DNA from 3 places in the Atlantibacter sp. MEI4A-1023 genome. Region 2 is predicted to be linked to each of the others. Evidence: predicted binding sites of a transcription regulator. Region 2 holds the regulator's gene; each other region holds the start of a gene.

Region 1 (6,635 bases), 1.7 Mb from region 2:
GGGCCGATCGGCTTATACCGCCAACGCTTTCCCGGCGTGGAACTGAAGATTTCCGAATTCGGCAGCCTGACCGTGCAACAGGCGGTGATGAACGGCGAACTGGATTTAGCCATGACCGCACTGCCGGTTGAAGAGGAACACCACTTCGCCACGCTTCCGTTGTTCAGCCATCCGCTGTGTGTGCTCGCTCCCCGCTCCGGCACGTGGGTAAAACGGGATTTTGTCGAGCCGAAAGAACTGTCCGGTCACCCCTTGTTGATCTACAACGAAGACTTTTCGTTAAGCCGCCAGCTCATGCAATTGTTCGCCACGCTCGGCATGAATCCGCATATTGCAGTACGCAGTGGCCAGTGGGATTTTTTGGCGGCAATGGTGCAGGCGGGCGTCGGGATTGCAATTTTACCGGAGCCCATTTGCCGCAAGCTGGATAGCACGATTTTAACCTGGCTGCCGCTGCGCAGCCCATTGCGTTGGGAGTTAGGGATGATTTGGCGTGACGGGGTTTATCTTTCCCACAGCGCTCAGGCCTGGCTGAAATGCTGCAAAGAGTACTGGCCAGCCGCAACTGGCCAGTAGGGTTTAATGCTTCTCGATAAGCAGGGCTTCCAGCAGATCGAGATCGTGCAGCAGTTTTTGCAGCGTATCGTTACTGATCTGCCGCGTGGCGCGCAAATGATACAGTTCCGCGCGTTCTGAACGCAGCGCGGCAAGGCGGAACCGACGTTCCAGATTCTCTTCCAGCGCGCTGTTTTCCGCATCGCTCCGCCCATCTGCCCGGCGGCGTAAATTACCAATCACCCGCGCGCTTACCTCTTTCAGCAGTTGGGTATCGATGTTTTCATTCACGTCGGCCGCCATGCGCTCCTCTTTTTTCTGGATAGTGACGATCGCGACTTCCGCCGTCACCGAACGCGCCAGACGCTCCTCTTCCCGCGCTTTCGCCTGGTCGGTCACTTCCACATGCTGGAGCAGAATGGGCAGCATGATCACGCCGACGAACAGAGAAATCAGGATCACCCCCGCCGCCAGGAAAATCAGCTCATAACGCGCCGGGAACGGTGTGCCGTCTGCAAGCAATAACGGGATAGAGAGCACACCCGCCAGCGTGATGGCACCGCGCACGCCCGCGAAAGCGGCAATCAGCAGATCGCGGGTTTTCCATGCGCCAAACTCCATCGGCTTCTTCTTCAGGAAGCGGCGGCTAAAGTGCTTCATCACCCACAGCCAGGCAAAGCGCACCAGAATTAGCGCGGCGTAGATGATGAAGATATCAAGGAACAGCATCCACAGTTCAACGTTCGGATCGGCCTCAGCGGCGGTCAGCGAGGTCTCCAGAATACCGGGCATTTGCAGGCCCAACATCAGGAACACCATGCCGTTAAACACAAACTCCAGCATCGACCAGACGCTGTTGGCGCGCAGGCGCATCGCCAGCGGCGCGCGGCGCATCACCCCGGAACGAGTGATGGTCATCCCGGCGGCCACGGCGGCCAGAATGCCTGAGACGCCAATGTGTTCGGCAATCAGGTAAGAGGCAAACGGCAGCAGGAACAGCAGCACGATCTGCGTGGCAGGCTCATCGCCGCCCCAGCGGCTCAGCCAGCGCAGCGAGCGGCCATACAGCCAGGCGACGGCGATACCGGCCAGCAAGCCGCCTACCGCCACTTTCATAAACTCTACCGTTGCGCCACCTACGGTGAATACCATGGTGCCCATCGCTACCGCGACGGCAAACTTCAGGGCCACCAGGCCAGATGCGTCGTTCATCAACGCCTCGCCCTGCAAAATGCCCATGATTTTTTTCGGTATCCGCCCTTCGCCGACGATGCCGGACAGCGCCACTGCATCGGTTGGGGAAAGCACGGCCGCCAGCGCAAAAGCGGGTATCAGCGGGATGCCAGGCACCATCCAGTAAATCAGGAAACCGATACCGACAACGGTGACCAGCACCAGCGCCAGCGCCAGGCCAATAATCTCCCTGCCGTGATCGAGGAACTCGCGGGTCGGCGTTTTCCAGCCGTCGGCAAACAGCAGCGGCGGGATAAACAGCACCAGAAACAGTTCTGGATTAAAGTCCACATGCAAACCAAACGTCGGCCAGGCGAGCAATGCGCCGATGGCGATTTGCATTAACGGGAGGGGAACCTGGAAGGGAAGTACCCGGGTAACGACCCCGGAGAGCGAGACCACAAGGGTCATGATAAGAATGGTAAAGAAGATTTCCATGCTGTCCTTGAATGCGATGATGCCTGTCGAAAAAAGAGACTCCTCAGATAATAGAACATCGACACCAATAAAAAGGAAACAGGATGTGCCTTAAAAACAAAAAACGGGCCGAATTAGGCCCGTTCGTCAGAATGCATGAGGGTTAAATCGCCCAGCCGCCCGCGTAGAACGCCACCAGTGCGATAGCGATAATCACAGTGCCAACGTTAAGCTTGCGCCATTCGCCGGACACCAGACGACCAATCACCAGCGATGCAAAGCCAATCATGATGCCGGTTACGATGTTACAGGTCAGCACGATAAACACGGCGGTGATCAGGCCAGACATCGCGTCGACGAAATCGGCGAAATCGATTTTCGCCACGTTGCTCAGCATCAGCAGGCCGACATACATCAGCGCAGGCGCTGTCGCATAGGCAGGCACCAGGTAGGAGAGCGGAGACAGGAACAGGATCAGCAGAAACAGTACGCCGACGGTGATCGCCGTCAGGCCGGTTTTACCGCCTGCTGCCGTACCCGCTGCGGATTCGATATACACCGCCGCAGGCGCTGCGCCCACCAGGCCGGAGAACACGCTGCTCAGGGAATCGGTGGTCAGCGCTTTGCCGCCGTCGATAATCTGCCCGTCTTTATCCAGCAGGTTTGCCTGCCCGGCCACCGCGCGGATCGTCCCGGTGGCATCGAATACTGCGGTCATCACCAGCGCCAGTACGCTTGGGATCACTACCGGGTTTAGCGCGCCCATGATGTCCAGGCTACCGATCAGCGAGTTGCCGTTTTCATCGCTCAGCGACGGCATGGCGAACAGACCAGAGAACTTCACGCTCGGGTCGAAAATCAGGCCGACGATAGAAACGCCGATAATAGTCAGCAAAATGCCGCCCGGCACTTTCAGTTTTTCAAGGCCAATAATCACCGCCAGGCCAATCAACGACATAATAACCGGGAAGCTGGCGAAGTGGCCCAGCGCGACCGGCAAGCCGTCCAGTGGGTTTTTAATCACCAGGCCCACACCGTTCGCGGCAATCAGCAGCAGGAACAGGCCGATACCGATGCCGGTGCCATGTGCAATGCCTTGCGGCAGGTTGCGTAAAATCCAGCTACGAATGCCGGTGGCGGAAATAATGGTAAACAACACGCCCATCAGGAATACCGCGCCTAAGGCGACCGGTACGCTAATTTGCTGGCCCAGCACCAGGCTGAACGCGGTAAAAGCGGTTAACGAGATGGCGCAACCGATCGCCAGCGGCAGGTTTGCCCACAGGCCCATCAGTAAGGAGCCGAGACCGGCAACAAGACAGGTAGCAACAAAAACGGCGGCCGGCGGAAAACCCGCTTTGCCCAGCATGCCCGGAACCACGATGACGGAATAGACCATGGCCAAAAAGGTGGTGAGGCCTGCAACGATTTCCTGGCGGACGGTACTGCCACGAGCAGAAACCTTAAACCAGGCATCAAGCGAGCCGGTACGCGCAGATGGCGTAGACATAGAAACTTCCCCTGAGAATATGTGTAGTTCGTTCTTAATGCGTGGTGGACAACCCGCTGCCAGTTAAACGTCAGATCCCTGTGCTCAATGAGTGACAAATGGGCGGGGTCACAATAAGCAAACGTTTAACTCCGCGCATAGAAAACGGTGCGTAAAGTTAAGGCAAACGATTATCCAGCCTTATGACGGGGTTTTTCAACTTAACTTTGCCGCTTTTAGCCAAAAATTCATCCAGGTGATGATTTCTTCACCGACATATGCGCAAACGTTATCGTCGATGCGCAAAGCCATAACAAAATCCGCTCAACATCACGGGATGTTGTTATGGCCGTGAAGGCGGAATTAGCCGCCGGGAAGGGAAAATGGTCCACCTTTAGTGATGGCGCGCTGCCAGGCTGGACGTTGTTCGAAACGCTGCTTCCAGCGTTCAAGATTAGGCAAGTGATCAATCCCGCCTCTGGTCAACAACGCAATGGCGGGAAAACTCATCTGGATATCCGCCATGCTAAAGCGATCCCCGGCAAACCATTCGCGGCCATTAAGTGATTGCTCGATAAATTGCGCGTGGGTGGCGAGTTGCTTATTCAGGTATCCCTTCTGCACCCCCTGCCCTAACAATTTCCCTACAGTGCGAAAACCAAACGGCACTGGCGGTTTGCCGAGGCTGCTGAATACCAGTTTCATCATCAGCAACGGCATCAACGAGCCTTCTGCATAATGCAGCCAGAAGCGGTAATCGATTTTCCCCTGCGCATCGGCAGGCTTGAGTTGCCCTTGCGTATCGTAGGTTTCCTGGAGGTACTCCAGGATCGCGCCGGATTCCGCCAGCACAACCCCTTCATCTTCCAGCACCGGCGATTTACCCAGCGGATGCACTTTCTTAAGCGCAGGCGGTGCCATCATCGTGGGTTCGCGTTGATAGCGAACAATCTGGTAGGGCACATTAAGCTCCTCCAGCGCGCACAGGATGCGCTGCGATCGGGAGTTATTCAGGTGATGCACGGTCAGCATGGCAATTTCTCATCGCAAGTTGGTTAAATTAACTATAGAAAAGTGCGGCAAGTTGTCGCAAAAGTTAGTGCAAAAAATCGCCAGAACGGCTGGAAGAAACAGGGACCAGGGATATACTGAAATTATCGGTGCAAGCCGGAACCTCCTGAGAGACTACGATTGAGGGGCGCCGAAGTCGGGGGAAACCCTCCCGTGAGAAAGCGGGATACTGATAAAGACAAAGACCGGAACCAAACTAAAGCGCCGCAGTTGGCGCTTTAGTTTTTTTAGTGCTCGCCGTCTTCCAGTAACCGCGCGCCTGTCCCTTCCTTGCCCAACCGATCCTCCGGGTTACGCAACGGGCAATCGCTACGCGACAGACAACCGCAGCCGATACAGCCATCCAGTTCGTCCCGCAATGACGTTAATGTCTGGATCCGTCGATCAAGTTCTTCCCGCCAACGCGACGAAAGCTGTTGCCACTCTTTCGGGCTGATTGAATGCCCTTCAGGCAGGACGCTTAAAGCCTGATTGATGGTGGTAAGCGGAATACCGATACGCTGGGCAATTTTTATGATTGCCACATAACGCAGCACATCGCGCTTATAGCGCCGCTGATTGCCCGCATTGCGCGTGCTTTTGATAAGCCCCTTGCTCTCATAAAAATGCAGCGCAGAAACCGCGACGCCAGTGCGTTTTGCCACTTCGCCGGGCGTCAGAAAGGGTTTAATGCGCGGTTTTTTCTTCTCCATAACGCTTTACCTCAAGTTAACTTGAGGAATTATACTCGCCGCCAATGAGAACGACTATCGATAACTAACGATGAGGGGCGCTTATGTCACATCCGGAAATTATCAGCACGCTGATTGAATGGATCGATGATCATATTGACCAACCGCTGAATATCGACGTGGTGGCGAAAAAATCAGGTTATTCAAAGTGGTACCTACAGCGGATGTTTCGCACCGTGATGCGGCAGTCGCTCGGGGAGTATATTCGCCAGCGCCGGTTATCGATGGCGGCAGAAGCGCTGCGTAATACGCGGCGGCCCATATTTGATATCGCCATGGATCATGGCTACGTTTCACAGCAGACATTTTCACGCGTGTTCCGGCGGGAATACGATATTACGCCCACCGACTATCGCCTTCAGACCAGAGTCGCCGGGTTAGCCTCGCGTAATAATGCTTTAACCTCAGGCTCATACACCCAGCTAATGAGTTCATGAGAAGACATCGCCTTAGCGAAATACCACCCCTGACAGAACTGCACGTTACGCTTTAACAGCCAGCTAATTTGCTCAGGGGTCTCCACCCCTTCAGCAATAATCTTCAGGCGCAGGCTCTGCGCCATTTCAATAATATGCTCAACGATTAAATGACTGGTGCTGTTGGTGGTCAGCGTATCGATAAAGGTTTTATCGATTTTCAACATATCGACGTTCAGTGAGTACAGGTTATGAAGATTGGAATAGCCAGTACCAAAATCGTCGATGGCGATTTCAAATCCTGAACGACGGAACGCCTGTACGACCGGTGCAGTTTTCGTCACATCGATGACGCCACGCTCGGTAACTTCTATTTTTATTTGCTGCGCTTTCACACCGAATTGCCGGTTTTTTTGTTCAATCAGGGCAATAAGCCGCGCAGAATGGAAATCTGACGCGGAGAGGTTAATGGAAATATAAAGTTCAGGATGCGCGGCCAGAAACGTCCCGAGATCCTGATACAGCTCTTCAATAACGTAATCGGTGACCCGGGCGATAAGCCCCTCTTTTTCCGCCAGCGGAATAAACTCAACCGGGCTCATCACCGGGCCGTTAAAGCCCGGCCAACGTAATAACGCTTCGGCACCGACGCAAGTCCCGTTTTTGATATCCACAATCGGCTGATAATGGAGGCAAAGCTGACGCTTTTGCAGCGCGCGCTGT
Region 2 (6,635 bases):
GCCATGAATAAACTGATGGGCCAGATTGGTAAACCCTACCGCTGGGGCGGCTCTTCGCCACGTACCGGTTTTGATTGCAGCGGGTTGATTTATTACGCCTATAAAGATCTGGTGAAGTTCCGCATTCCGCGTACCGCCAATGAAATGTACCACCTGCGCGACGCCTCGCCGGTGAACGTGGCGGAGCTGGAAAGCGGCGACCTGGTGTTCTTCCGCACCCGTGGCCGTGGCACCGCCGACCACGTGGGCGTTTACGTCGGCAACGGGAAATTTATCCAGTCGCCGCGCTCTGGTCGCGATATTGAAATTACGTCTCTCAGCGAAGATTACTGGCAGCGCCATTATGTGGGTGCACGCCGCGTAATGACGTCAAAAACTATTCGTTAATCCTCCCCCTGCCTGGCTAACAGGCAGGTAACTTCATCTTTTGCTTACCCTTTTGATTTGCTACCCTAAAGCCACACTAAATTTGTGGAATTTAGTGAAACATAATAAGGAGTGAAGCAATGTCGTTCGAATTACCTGCATTACCGTATGCCAAAGAGGCCCTCGCGCCGCATATCTCCGCTGAAACCCTGGAGTACCACTACGGCAAGCACCATCAGGCCTATGTCACCAATCTGAATAACCTGATCAAAGGCACCGCGTTTGAAGGAAAATCACTGGAAGAGATCGTGCGCAGCGCTGAAGGTGGGGTTTTCAATAACGCTGCACAAGTGTGGAACCACACCTTCTACTGGCACTGCCTGGCACCTCAGGCGGGCGGCGAGCCGACCGGCACGCTGGCTGACGCCATCAACACGGCGTTTGGCAGCTTTGCGGAGTTCAAAGCGCAGTTCACCGATGCGGCTATTAAGAACTTTGGTTCTGGCTGGACATGGCTGGTGAAAAAACCTGACGGCGCGCTGGCGATTGTCTCAACCTCTAACGCCGGTACTCCGCTAACCAGCGATGCTAAACCGCTGTTGACGGTGGACGTGTGGGAACATGCTTACTACATCGATTACCGCAACGCCCGCCCGCAGTATCTGGAGCACTTCTGGGCGCTGGTAAACTGGGAGTTTGCGGCGAAAAACTTCGCCGCCTAAGCCCCTGTCACGGAGAAGGTCGCCCTTCTCCGTTTTTTATTCCGCCGCACACAGCGTCTCGCGTTCACGTCTTGATGACAGCACCACCAGCGCCAGCCCGACCGATGCAATCATTGCGCCCATCACCGGCACCATGCTGAACCCTAACCCCGCCTGGATCACCGCGCCGCCTGCCGCCGCGCCCAGCGCATTGCCCAGGTTAAACGCCCCGATATTTACCGATGACGACAGTCCCGGCGCTTCGCTGGCAACGCGCATCACGCGCATCTGCAACGGCGGCACCACCGCAAAGGTCGCCGCGCCCCATACCACCATGCTCAGCGCCGCGCCAAATTCACTGCGCGCCAGCCACGGAATAGCGGCCATAATCACGATCAGCAGCAATAAAAAGCCTTTCAGGGTGCCGGTCACGGATTTATCCGCCAGTCGGCCACCCAGCCAGTTGCCAAGGGAGAAACCGACGCCAATCAGCACCAGCATCGCGGTAACGAACAGCGGCGTCGCGTGGGTAACATGCTGCAATACCGGGGAAATATAGGTATACAGCGTAAACATCGCCCCCGCGCCTAAGACGGTGGTTAACAGTGCGCTGACCACCTGCGGACGCATCAGTACCGACAACTCTTTTTTCACGTCCGGGCGTTCGCCTGCGCCGCCTTTCGGCAGCGAGAACCACAGGCTAACCATAGAAATCACGCCGAGGCCCGCCGTCGCCAGGAACGACATCCGCCAGCCGATGGTCTCGCCGAGCCACGTGGCAGCAGGCACGCCGCCGATATTGGCAATCGTCAGGCCCATAAACATCGTGGCGACCGCGCTGGCCTGTTTATGTTTCGGCACTACGCTTGCCGCGACCACCGACCCCAGGCCAAAAAACGCGCCGTGGTTCAGGCTGGTGATAATGCGTGAGATCATTAAAGTGGCGTAATCCGGCGCGATGGCAGAAAGCACATTGCCGAGAGTGAAAATCGCCATCAGGAAGATCAGCGCGCTGCGCCGTGCACGATGAGACAAAAGCAGCGTCATCAGCGGCGCGCCAACCATCACCCCTACCGCATAGGCGCTGATGAGCATTCCGGCAGCAGGGATCGAGACATCGACACCTTTTGCGATGACCGGCAACAGCCCCATCGGTGAAAACTCAGTCGTGCCGATCCCAAACGCGCCGATAGCCAGCGCCAGCAACGGATAATTTATTTTCATTGGTGAATTCCAGAAATCGTGTCGCTTCACGTGTGTTTACTACACGGCGACTTGTAGCAAAAAAGAAGCAAAGAGTGACATTTGTCACATCAGAAAGGAAGTAACCATTTTGGCAAAAGATTTTTGCGCAAATGTGAATAATGAGGTGAAACAGAAGCGGGAGTCAGGAAATCGAACCAAACACCAAAAAATAGCCATTTTCTGGTGTTTGTTATTGCCAAACGCGGTCGAAATGTAATTTCTGTTTAGTTCAGTACCGCAACTAAACCGGTTGCCACAATCAGTCCCAGCACGATAACGGTCGTCACCAGAGAAAATTTCAGGTCTGTGCTCATTTTTGCTCTCCTTGTTACCCACATTAAAAGTGTGTGCAGATCATTTTTGCATAAATTCAGACAAAATTACCACGGGATTTAAGCTGATATGCGTTTTCCCTCTTCCCCTTTTGCGCAAGATCAGACAAAATCCGTCGCTACCTTATTTTTCACCAGCCATTGACCCCCTCCTTTTAATGTCGCAATCCCCGACATACTGCAACCGAAATGTTGCGGACCGAGGTTGGCATAGGCAAACGTTTAACCTGTGATGAACAGGGGCTCGGAGAGGGTCTGGAGTAACAAGAATGGCAACAATAAAAGATGTCGCTAAACGCGCAAACGTTTCCACTACAACTGTGTCGCATGTGATTAACAAAACCCGCTTTGTTGCGGAAGAAACACGCAACGCAGTTTGGGCAGCCATCAAGGAATTGCACTATTCCCCGAGCGCCGTGGCGCGCAGTTTAAAAGTTAATCACACCAAATCTATCGGTTTGCTGGCGACCAGCAGCGAAGCGCCCTATTTTGCTGAAATTATCGAAGCCGTGGAAAACAGTTGTTTCACCAAAGGCTATACGCTGATCCTCGGTAACGCCCATAACAACCAGGAAAAACAGCGCGCCTATCTGTCGATGATGGCGCAAAAGCGCGTCGACGGTTTACTGGTGATGTGCTCCGAATACCCGGAATCCCTGCTGTCGATGCTGGAAGAGTATCGCCATATTCCGATGGTGGTGATGGACTGGGGCGAATCCAAAGCCGACTTCACCGACTCGGTGATCGATAACGCCTTCCAGGGCGGTTATATGGCCGGGCGCTACCTGATTGAGCGCGGCCACCGCGAAATCGGCGTGATCCCCGGTCCGCTGGAACGTAACACCGGCGCGGGCCGTCTGGCCGGTTTCCTGAAAGCGCTGGAAGAAGTGCAAATCAGCGTGCCGGAAAACTGGATTGTGCAGGGTGATTTCGAGCCGGAATCCGGCTATCGCGCCATGCAGCAGATCCTTTCCCAGCAGCCGCGCCCTACCGCCGTGTTCTGCGGCGGCGACGTGATGGCGATGGGCGCGATTTGCGCCGCCGATGAGATGGGCCTGCGGGTGCCGCAGGATATTTCGGTGATCGGTTATGACAATGTGCGCAACGCGCGCTATTTCAGCCCGGCGCTGACGACCATTCATCAGCCGAAAGATTCCCTGGGCGAAACCGCGTTTAATATGCTGCTCGACCGCATCGTGAATAAGCGCGAAGAGTCACAAACCATCGAAGTGCATCCGCGTCTGATTGAGCGCCGCTCCGTCGCAGACGGTCCGTTCCGCGACTACCGCCGTTAATCCTCCCGGAGCCGGTTATTCCGGCTCCATCAACCACTCCCGGTTCAGCGTTTCGCTATCGCCCAGATAATCCAGCAGCCACAGCAGCGCAGGTGAAGTATCGGTTTGTTTCCAGGTGAGGCAGCACGGGGAGTCCGGGAACGGGTCGTCCAGTTCCAGCTTTTTCCAGTGCCCTGCCACTACCGGGTCGTGCGCCACATGCGCAGGCACCATGCCGACGCACAAGCCGTTGTTTAAACACGCCACCGCTGTCGCCCAGTCTGGCACCACCACGCGGCGCTGATTATCCAGCAGCCAGGTGGTGCGCTTGGGCAATGAGCGCGAGGTATCTTCCAGTACCAGCGACGGCCACTGGCGCAGTTGGTCATCGCTGAGCGGTGTCTGTTCCGCCGCCAGCGGATGGCTGGCGCTCACCACACACTGCCAGCTTAGCGGCCCCATATCGCGAAACGCGAACCGTCCGCCCACCGGGATCGCCTGGGTCGCGCCAATCGCCAGCTCGACGCGCCCGTCCGACAGCGCATCCCACACGCCGTTAAACACTTCCTGGGCGACAATCAGTTCCACATCGTCGAAATGACGATAGAAATCAAGGATTAGCTGGCGGGTACGCGCCGGTTTGACGATATTATCCACCGCAATAGAGAGCTGCCCGCGCCAGCCGTTGGCGATCTGCTGGCACTGCTGGCGCGTGACCATCATTTTTCTGATAACAGAACGGCCCTCTTTTAAAAACCACGCCCCGGCAGGCGTTAGCTCCACTTCCCGGTGACGGCGGATAAATAGCGGAACCGCCAGCCATTCTTCCAGTTGTTTAACGGTATAGCTCACCGCCGACGGCACCCGGTGCAGTTCCTGCGCCGCCGCGCTGAAGCTGCCGTTACGCGCCACCGCATCAACCACTTCCAGTGAATATTCAGACCACATGTTCTGCCTGCAAAAAATTTGAAAGGAACGTGCAAATATTAACGTTTCACAAGGACGATTGCACTTTTGTACACTCCTGCGTCCGTAATAAGCGTTATCAGATCAAAAAAGAAGAGAATTACCATGCGTCCTTCACGAGGTTTTTTAGTCTGGCTGGCAGGGTTAAGCGTTCTGGGCTTCCTGGCTACCGATATGTATTTACCGGCGTTTGCCGCCATTCAGCAGGATTTGGGCACAGAGGCCTCTGCCGTTAGCGCCAGCCTGAGTTTATTCCTGGCCGGGTTTGCCGTTGCGCAACTGGCGTGGGGCCCGTTATCCGATCGCTATGGCCGTAAGCCGATTTTACTGGCGGGCCTGGGCATATTCGCCGTGGGCTGTCTCGGCATGCTGTGGGTAGACAATACCGCCATGCTGCTGGCGCTGCGCTTTGTCCAGGCGGTAGGCGTCTGTGCCGCTGCCGTAACCTGGCAGGCGCTGGTCACCGATTATTATCCCGCGACCCGCACCAACCGCATTTTCGCCACCATTATGCCGCTGGTCGCGCTGTCGCCTGCTCTCGCCCCGCTGTTAGGCAGCTGGCTGCTGCATCATTTTGACTGGAAAGTGATTTTCCTGGTGCTGTTTGCCGTCACCCTAGTCTTGATGATCCCGGCGCTGCGCCTGAAACCGCGTGCGCCGGCGCACCATGCCGACGCGCCGTCGCTCAGCTTCATGACGTTGCTGCGTTCCAAAACCTACCGTGGCAACGTGCTCATTTACGCAGGCTGCTCCGCCAGCTTCTTTGCCTGGCTCACCGGCTCGCCGTTTATCCTTAATGACATGGGTTACGGACCAACGGCGATTGGCCTGAGCTATGTGCCGCAAACCATCGCGTTTCTGATTGGCGGTTACGGCTGTCGCAGCGCGTTGAAAAAATGGCATGGCCCGCAGATGCTGCCGTGGCTGTTGATTCTGTTTACGCTGAGCGTGGTCGCCACCTGGGGCGCAGGGCTCATGCCGAATGCCAGCCTGACGCTGGTGCTGATCCCGTTCTGCCTGATGGCGGCGGTGAACGGCGCGATTTATCCCATCGTGGTGGCATCTGCCCTGCAACCGTTCCCCCAGGCGACCGGCCGTGCCGCCGCGCTGCAAAACACCTTGCAGCTGGGCTTGTGCTTTATTGCCAGCCTGGCGGTCTCCTGGTTGGTCTCTTCCGCGCCGCTGCTCTCTACCACCAGCGTGATGCTGTCTACCGTGCTGATTGTCACTCTGGGCTATCGCATGCAGGCCACTGACAGCGCAACCGCGCGGCTGCGTGAGCCTGCGACCTCATCGCAAAGCTCCTGATCCGCCTTGCAAATTTAATTAGACTGCTAATCATTTTTTATTGAACGCCTGTTGGGTGAGTTCTATACTGATTGGCAGTCTTTTAAAAATAAAAGTCTCTACGGATTTTCATTTAGCACCACGGATGGCCTTTAAGGTAAGGGCCTTCTCCCTTCCTCTGTTCTCGTCGGATTTCAGGCTCGCGGATTATTCCGCGATTTCTCGACGCCCTGCATTCAGGGCGATGTTCACCGCACAGTGATGGAGAAGCTATGAGTTCATCGTGTATAGAAGAAGTCGAGCCACGGGACAATCAGTGGTTCCGTATTGTTAATGACCTGCTGAGCAAAGCGGGTGTCGCTATTAATGGCCCTTCCCCTGCCGATCTCCAGGTCAAAAACCCCGATTTTTATAAACGCGTATTGCAACAGGGATCGCTCGGTCTCGGCGAAAGCTATATGGAC
Region 3 (6,635 bases), 1.7 Mb from region 2:
CGTGACCGGCGTGCGCACCTGGATCTTACGTAATCTGCCGATGGGCATTGCCCACGGCACCGGTATCGGGATCGGCCTGTTCCTGTTGCTGATCGCCGCCAACGGCGTCGGCATGGTGATCAAAAACCCGCTGGAAGGTTTACCGGTGGCACTGGGCTCCTTTACCTCTTTTCCGGTGATGATGAGCCTGTTGGGCCTGGCGATGATCTTCGGGCTGGAGAAGTCACGCATTCCTGGCGGGATCCTGTTGGTGATTATCGGCATCTCGATCATTGGGTTAATTTTCGACCCGGCGGTGAAGTATCACGGGCTGGTGGCGATGCCGAGCCTGAGCGGTGAAGACGGCAAGTCGCTGATTTTCAGCCTGGATATTATGGGCGCGCTGCAACCGCACGTGCTGCCCAGCGTGCTAGCGTTAGTGATGACCGCGGTGTTTGACGCCACTGGCACCATTCGCGCCGTGGCGGGCCAGGCCAATTTGCTGGATAAAGATAACCAGATTATTAACGGCGGTAAGGCGCTGACCAGCGACTCGGTGAGTTCGATTTTCTCCGGGTTAGTGGGCGCGGCACCGGCGGCGGTGTATATCGAATCGGCGGCGGGAACGGCGGCGGGCGGTAAAACCGGCCTGACGGCGGTGGTGGTCGGCGCGTTGTTCTTGTTGATCCTGTTCTTGTCACCGCTGTCGTATCTGATACCGGGTTACGCCACCGCGCCTGCGCTGATGTACGTTGGCCTGTTGATGCTGAGCAACGTCTCAAAACTCAACTTCAACGATTTTATCGACGCCATGTCTGGCCTGGTGTGCGCGGTGTTTATCGTGCTGACCTGTAATATCGTTACCGGGATTATGCTGGGCTTCGTGACGCTGGTGGTTGGCCGGGTGTTTGCCCGTGAATGGGATCGCTTGAACATCGGTACGGTGGTGATTGCCGCCGTGTTAGTGATTTTCTATGCCGGGGGCTGGGCGATTTAACCTTCTGATAAAAAGAAAAAACCCGCTTCGCGAAGCGGGTTTTTTATTGGCGGTAACTAAACGGCCAGCTGGCTTGCGGCGTTGCGCTCAAACATCGCCAGCATATCCCGCGCTGCCTGATGCCCGGCCGCCATCGCCGTGACCACTAAATCCGCGCCGTGCACCGCATCACCCCCGGCAAACACGTTATCGCGGGTTGTTTGCGTTGCCAGTCGCCGCGCGCCGCCGGTGATGATGAGCCCATCGTCATCTCGCCGCACGCCGCTGCCCTGGAGCCACGGCATCGCGTGAGGCCGGAAGCCAAACGCCATAATCAGCACATCGGCGGGCAGTTCAAATTCAGAACCGGCTATCGGCTGGGGCCGCCGCCGCCCATCCGCGCCTGCTGCGCCCATCTCGGTGCGAATCAGCCCAATACCGCTCACCTGGCCGCGCGCGTTACGGGCAATGTACTGCGGCTGGACGTTGAATAAGAATTCCACGCCCTCTTCCCGGGCATTGGTCACCTCCTTGCGCGAGCCTGGCATACTGGCTTCATCCCGGCGATAGGCGCAGGTGACGCTGGCCGCCTCGCGCCGCGCCGAGGTACGCAGGCAGTCCATCGCGGTATCCCCACCGCCCAGCACCACCACCTGCTTACCTTTCAGTTCGGTCCACGGGTAGTCGGGTGAATCCTCCAGGCCCATCACCCGTCGGGTATTGGCGATTAAAAACGGCAGCGCCTGAATCACGCCATGCGCATCTTCATGCTCCAGCCCGGCGGTCATTAATCCATACGTTCCCATCGCAAGGAAGACCGCGTCGTACTCTTCGGTTAATTGATGGAACGTCTTATCGCGGCCAATCTCGCAGTTAAGATGAAACTGAATGCCCATCTCGCTGAAAATTTCGCGCCGCTGGCTTAATAGCGATTTGTCTAACTTGAACGGCGGAATGCCGAAGGTCAGCAGCCCGCCGATTTCCGGATGGCGGTCAAACACGTCGACTTTTACGCCTTCGCGCGCCAGGAAATCGGCGCAGCCTAATCCGGCAGGCCCTGCGCCAATCACCGCGACCCGCTCGCGGCGCGGCAGTGCGGGAATAAAGGTGGGCCGCCAGCCCATTTTCAGCGCGCTGTCGGTAATATAGCGTTCGAGGTTGCCGACGGTGACCGCGCCGCTGCGGTTTTTCAGGGTGCAGGCCCCTTCACACAGGCGATCCTGCGGGCAAACGCGACCACATATTTCGGGTAATGAGCTGGTCTGGTGGGAAAGCTGTGCCGCCTCTTTAATTCGCCCCTGTTGAACCAGGCGGATCAAATCAGGAATGGCGTTATGCACCGGGCAGGTCCAGTTACACCAGGCTTTCTGCGCGCAGTACAGGCAGCGCTCGCTTTCATAGCTGGCCTGCGCAGGGTCCAGCCCGTGATAGATCTCATCAAAATGGGTTTTGCGCTCGGCGGCGTCGCGCTTTTCCGCGCCCTTGCGCGGCGGCTTACGCAAGATAATTTTGTTCGGCGGCTCCGGCATAAACCCCTGCGGGTTCGCCGCCTGCAACTGGCGGGCGCGGCGCAGCTTGCCGAGCCCGTTACCGTCCATCACGCGTAACGCCTGGGTCGGGCAATGGGTCACGCAGGCAGGCTGGGCGTTTTCCACCGACTGGCAGAGATCGCATTTCTGCGCCAGTAGGCCTTTCTGCCCGGGGGCGACGACAATATCAATCGCGCCAAACGGGCAGGCCACCAGGCAGCTTTTACAGCCGATACAGCGCGCAGGATCCAGCTGGATAACGTCGCTCTCATAGTGCAGTGCATCCACCGGGCAGCTTTTGACGCAGGGCGCATCCAGACAATGTTTGCAGGTTACCGCGCAACTGTGTTCGCCATTGAAAATCACACGAATGCGCGGCAGGAAATCGCTGCGCTGATGCGGCCAGCCGTCGTTATGTGCAACCACACAGGCAACCTCACAAGCGCGACAACCGATGCACTCCCTGGCATCGGCGACAATCAATCTGTTCATAGGCATCCTTTATGTTTCGGTTTGTGAAATTACGTTTCTGATAGCAATGCAAGAACCGGGCGATGTTGTGATTTCCCCGCAGGCAAAGAGAAATGTTGTGAATGCCATCAAATTAATCGCGCCAGAACTGTGGCAAGCGGTTTTCTAAGGCAGTGGTTGCGCTCTCAGAATGAGAGGCGGGAATGAGGCATAAAGAACGATTTTATCCTCACGCGATCCTGAGATTACCGATCCACAATGAACCGCCTGCGTTATCAATCTGAGAATCTGCGTTTTTATCAAATGCAAACGCTTGCGTGGCGATCCCTGCTGAAGTCTGCCCAAAGCGGCAACTTTGTGAACTCCTCCGCGTTTTAATCACTTCCTTCCGCCTGAACGAAAAACTGGCACTTTCTGAGCATGGTGTCAGGGGTTGGCAACCGTAATCACATCACGGCAGATCCGGGTCGTCTCAGACCGTCGTCAGAGGAAGCCGTATTCACGCAGGCAGCGCCTGGTCTGCTCGCGGGTTTAACAAAAGGAAGGCATTCATGAGTACGCTTGATTCACGACCACAAACGCTCCCCCACGATAGCGCCGCGCCGACGGACGAAGTCGATCGCGTGTTGTCTCCGGCAAAATTGTGCATTCTCGGATTACAGCATGTGCTGGTGATGTATGCCGGTGCGGTGGCGGTGCCGCTAATGATTGGCGACCGGCTCGGGCTTGATAAGGAAACCATCGCGCTGCTAATCAGTTCCGATTTGTTCTGCTGCGGCGTGGTGACCCTGCTGCAATGTCTGGGCGTGGGCCGGTTTATGGGGATTCGGTTGCCGGTGATTATGTCTGTGACCTTCGCTGCGGTAACGCCGATGATCGCCATTGGCCTCAACCCGGATATCGGCCTGACGGGGATCTTCGGGGCGACGATCGCGGCGGGCTTGATCACCACCCTGCTGGCCCCAGTGATTGGCCGCCTGATCCCGCTGTTCCCGCCACTGGTGACCGGTGTGGTGATCACCTCGATTGGGCTAAGCATTATTCAGGTGGGCATCGACTGGGCGGCGGGCGGCAGAGGCAACCCGCATTATGGCGATCCGGTTTATCTGTGCATCTCGTTTGCCGTGCTGCTGTTTATTCTGGTGGTGACCCGCTTTGCTAAAGGGTTTATGTCTAACGTCGCGGTGCTGCTGGGGATCGTGTTTGGCTTTGTGCTGTCGCTGATGGTGAATGAAGTGAATCTGACCGGCCTGCACGATGCCAAATGGTTTGCCATCGTCACGCCGATGGCGCTGGGCACGCCGGTATTCGATCCGGTGTCGATCCTCACCATGACTGCCGTGTTGATTATCGTGTTTATCGAATCGATGGGGATGTTTCTGGCGCTCGGGGAGATCGTCGGGCGCAAACTGACCTCGCAGGATATCGTGCGCGGCCTGCGGGTGGACGGCGTCGGCACGCTGTTTGGCGGATTGTTTAACAGCTTCCCGCACACCTCGTTTTCACAAAACGTCGGGCTGGTGAGCGTGACCCGCGTCTATAGCCGCTGGGTGTGCGTGGCGGCGGGGATCATTTTGATCCTCTTCGGCATGGTGCCGAAAATGGCGGTGCTGGTGGCGTCTATCCCGCAATTCGTGCTGGGCGGCGCGGGGCTGGTGATGTTCGGAATGGTGCTCGCCACGGGCATTCGCATTCTTGCCCGCATCAATTACACCACGAACCGTTATAACCTCTATATCGTGGCGATAAGCCTGGGCGTGGGGATGACGCCGATGCTGTCCCACAACTTTTTCTCACAGTTCCCCGCCATCCTCCAGCCGCTGCTGCACAGCGGGATCATGCTCGCGACCTTTAGCGCGGTGACGCTGAATCTGTTTTTCAACGGTTACCACCCACAAACCGGGCTGGCGGAAGAGCCGTCGTGCGTTAGCGGCAAGTCGGTGAGAACGGTGCGGATGTGGCTGCTGTTGCGCAAAGTGAAGAAAAATCAGGAATCGGGGGAGTGAGATAAAAAAAGCCCCGGTGTGAAAACCGGGGCTGATGATAAGTCAGAAAACTTATTTAACCGGACGCATCGCCGGGAATAGGATCACGTCGCGAATGGTGTGGCTGTTGGTGAACAGCATAACCATACGGTCGATACCAATGCCCAGGCCCGCGGTCGGCGGCAGGCCGTGTTCCAGCGCGGTCACATAGTCTTCGTCATAGAACATGGCTTCGTCGTCACCCGCATCTTTGGCATTCACCTGATCCTGGAAACGCTGCGCCTGGTCTTCCGCGTCGTTCAGCTCGCTAAAGCCGTTACCGATTTCACGGCCACCGATAAAGAATTCAAAGCGATCGGTGATTTCCGGGTTCTCGTCGTTACGACGCGCCAGCGGAGACACTTCTGCCGGGTATTCGGTGATGAAGGTCGGCTGGATCAGATGCGCTTCTGCTACTTCTTCGAAGATCTCGGTCACGATGCGGCCCAGACCCCAGCTCTTCTCAACCTTGATGCCGATGGATTCAGCAATCGCTTTGGCGGAGTCGAAGTTGTCCAGATCGGCCATATTGGTTTCTGGACGGTATTTCTTGATCGCTTCGCGCATGGTCAGTTTTTCGAACGGCTTGCCGAAGTCGAACACTTCATCGCCGTAAGGCACTTCGGTTTTGCCCAGCACGTCCTGCGCCAGGGTGCGGAACAGCGATTCGGTCAGCTCGATCAGATCTTTGTAATCCGCATACGCCATGTAGAGTTCCATCATGGTGAACTCTGGGTTATGACGCACCGAGATACCTTCGTTACGGAAGTTACGGTTGATTTCGAACACGCGCTCGAAGCCGCCAACCACCAGACGCTTCAGGTACAGTTCCGGCGCGATACGCAGGTACATGTCCAGATCCAGCGCGTTGTGATGGGTGATAAACGGACGGGCAGACGCGCCGCCAGGGATCACCTGCATCATCGGGGTTTCCACTTCCATAAAGCCGCGGCCCACCATGAACTGACGGATACCCGCCAGGATCTGTGAACGCACTTTGAAGGTGTTGCGGGATTCATCGTTAGAGATGAGATCCAGGTAACGCTGGCGGTAGCGCGCTTCCTGATCCTGCAGGCCGTGGAATTTATCCGGCAGCGGGCGCAGGGCTTTGGTCAACAGACGCAGTTCGGTACAGTGAATCGACAGCTCGCCGGTTTTGGTTTTAAACAGCTTGCCGCGCGCCGCCAGGATATCGCCCAGATCCCACTTTTTAAATTGCTCGTTGTAAACGCCTTCCGGCAGATCGTCGCGGGCAACGTACAGCTGAATGCGGCCGCCAACGTCCTGCAGGGTTACGAAAGAGGCCTTACCCATAATGCGGCGGGTCATCATACGACCGGCCACCGCCACTTCTACGTTCAGCGCTTCCAGCTCTTCGTTTTCTTTGGCATCAAATTCAGCGTGCAGTTGGTCAGAGGTGTGGTCGCGACGGAAATCGTTCGGGAACGCGACGCCCTGCTCACGCAGTTGCGCCAGCTTCTCGCGACGAGTCTGGAGTTCGTTATTAAGATCGACTACCGCATCTGCGTTCTGCGCGTGTTGTTCAGACATGTTGGTTCCTCATAACCCTGCTTTCAAACTTGCTTCGATGAATTTGTCCAGATCGCCATCCAGCACCGCCTGCGTGTTACGGGTCTCAACACCGGTACGCAAGTC

The links. Region 2 encodes PurR, which represses purine synthesis genes. Its sites were predicted from a motif close to CANGCAAACGTTTGCNTG; they were not measured.
Region 1: ACVV26_RS20420 (NCS2 family permease) is a predicted target of PurR. The motif match lies at 3,974-3,991, and genes of this name have one in related genera.
Region 3: ACVV26_RS03875 (nucleobase:cation symporter-2 family protein) is a predicted target of PurR. The motif match lies at 3,258-3,275, and genes of this name have one in related genera.

What each region holds. Positions count from the first base shown of each region.
Region 1 is NZ_CM149568.1:4,296,135-4,302,769, forward strand. Features, by position in the region: gene ACVV26_RS20410 (LysR family transcriptional regulator) at 1-576, shown strand, start outside; gene ACVV26_RS20415 (Na+/H+ antiporter) at 580-2,226, opposite strand; gene ACVV26_RS20420 (NCS2 family permease) at 2,369-3,715, opposite strand; gene ACVV26_RS20425 (glutathione S-transferase family protein) at 4,058-4,726, opposite strand; gene soxR (redox-sensitive transcriptional activator SoxR) at 4,993-5,457, opposite strand; partial or broken gene soxS (superoxide response transcriptional regulator SoxS) at 5,541-5,858, shown strand; gene ACVV26_RS20440 (EAL domain-containing protein) at 5,855-6,635, opposite strand, start outside.
Region 2 is NZ_CM149568.1:2,547,799-2,554,433, forward strand. Features, by position in the region: gene ACVV26_RS12235 (C40 family peptidase) at 1-387, shown strand, start outside; gene sodB (superoxide dismutase [Fe]) at 507-1,088, shown strand; gene ACVV26_RS12245 (MFS transporter) at 1,125-2,291, opposite strand; gene cydH (cytochrome bd-I oxidase subunit CydH) at 2,537-2,626, opposite strand; gene purR (HTH-type transcriptional repressor PurR) at 2,914-3,939, shown strand; gene punR (DNA-binding transcriptional activator PunR) at 3,955-4,866, opposite strand; gene punC (purine nucleoside transporter PunC) at 4,990-6,192, shown strand; gene cfa (cyclopropane fatty acyl phospholipid synthase) at 6,444-6,635, shown strand, end outside.
Region 3 is NZ_CM149568.1:802,453-809,087, reverse strand. Features, by position in the region: gene ACVV26_RS03885 (NCS2 family permease) at 1-976, shown strand, start outside; gene ACVV26_RS03880 (FAD-dependent oxidoreductase) at 1,033-2,976, opposite strand; gene ACVV26_RS03875 (nucleobase:cation symporter-2 family protein) at 3,507-4,961, shown strand; gene lysS (lysine--tRNA ligase) at 5,013-6,530, opposite strand; one part of gene prfB (peptide chain release factor 2) at 6,540-6,635, opposite strand, start outside.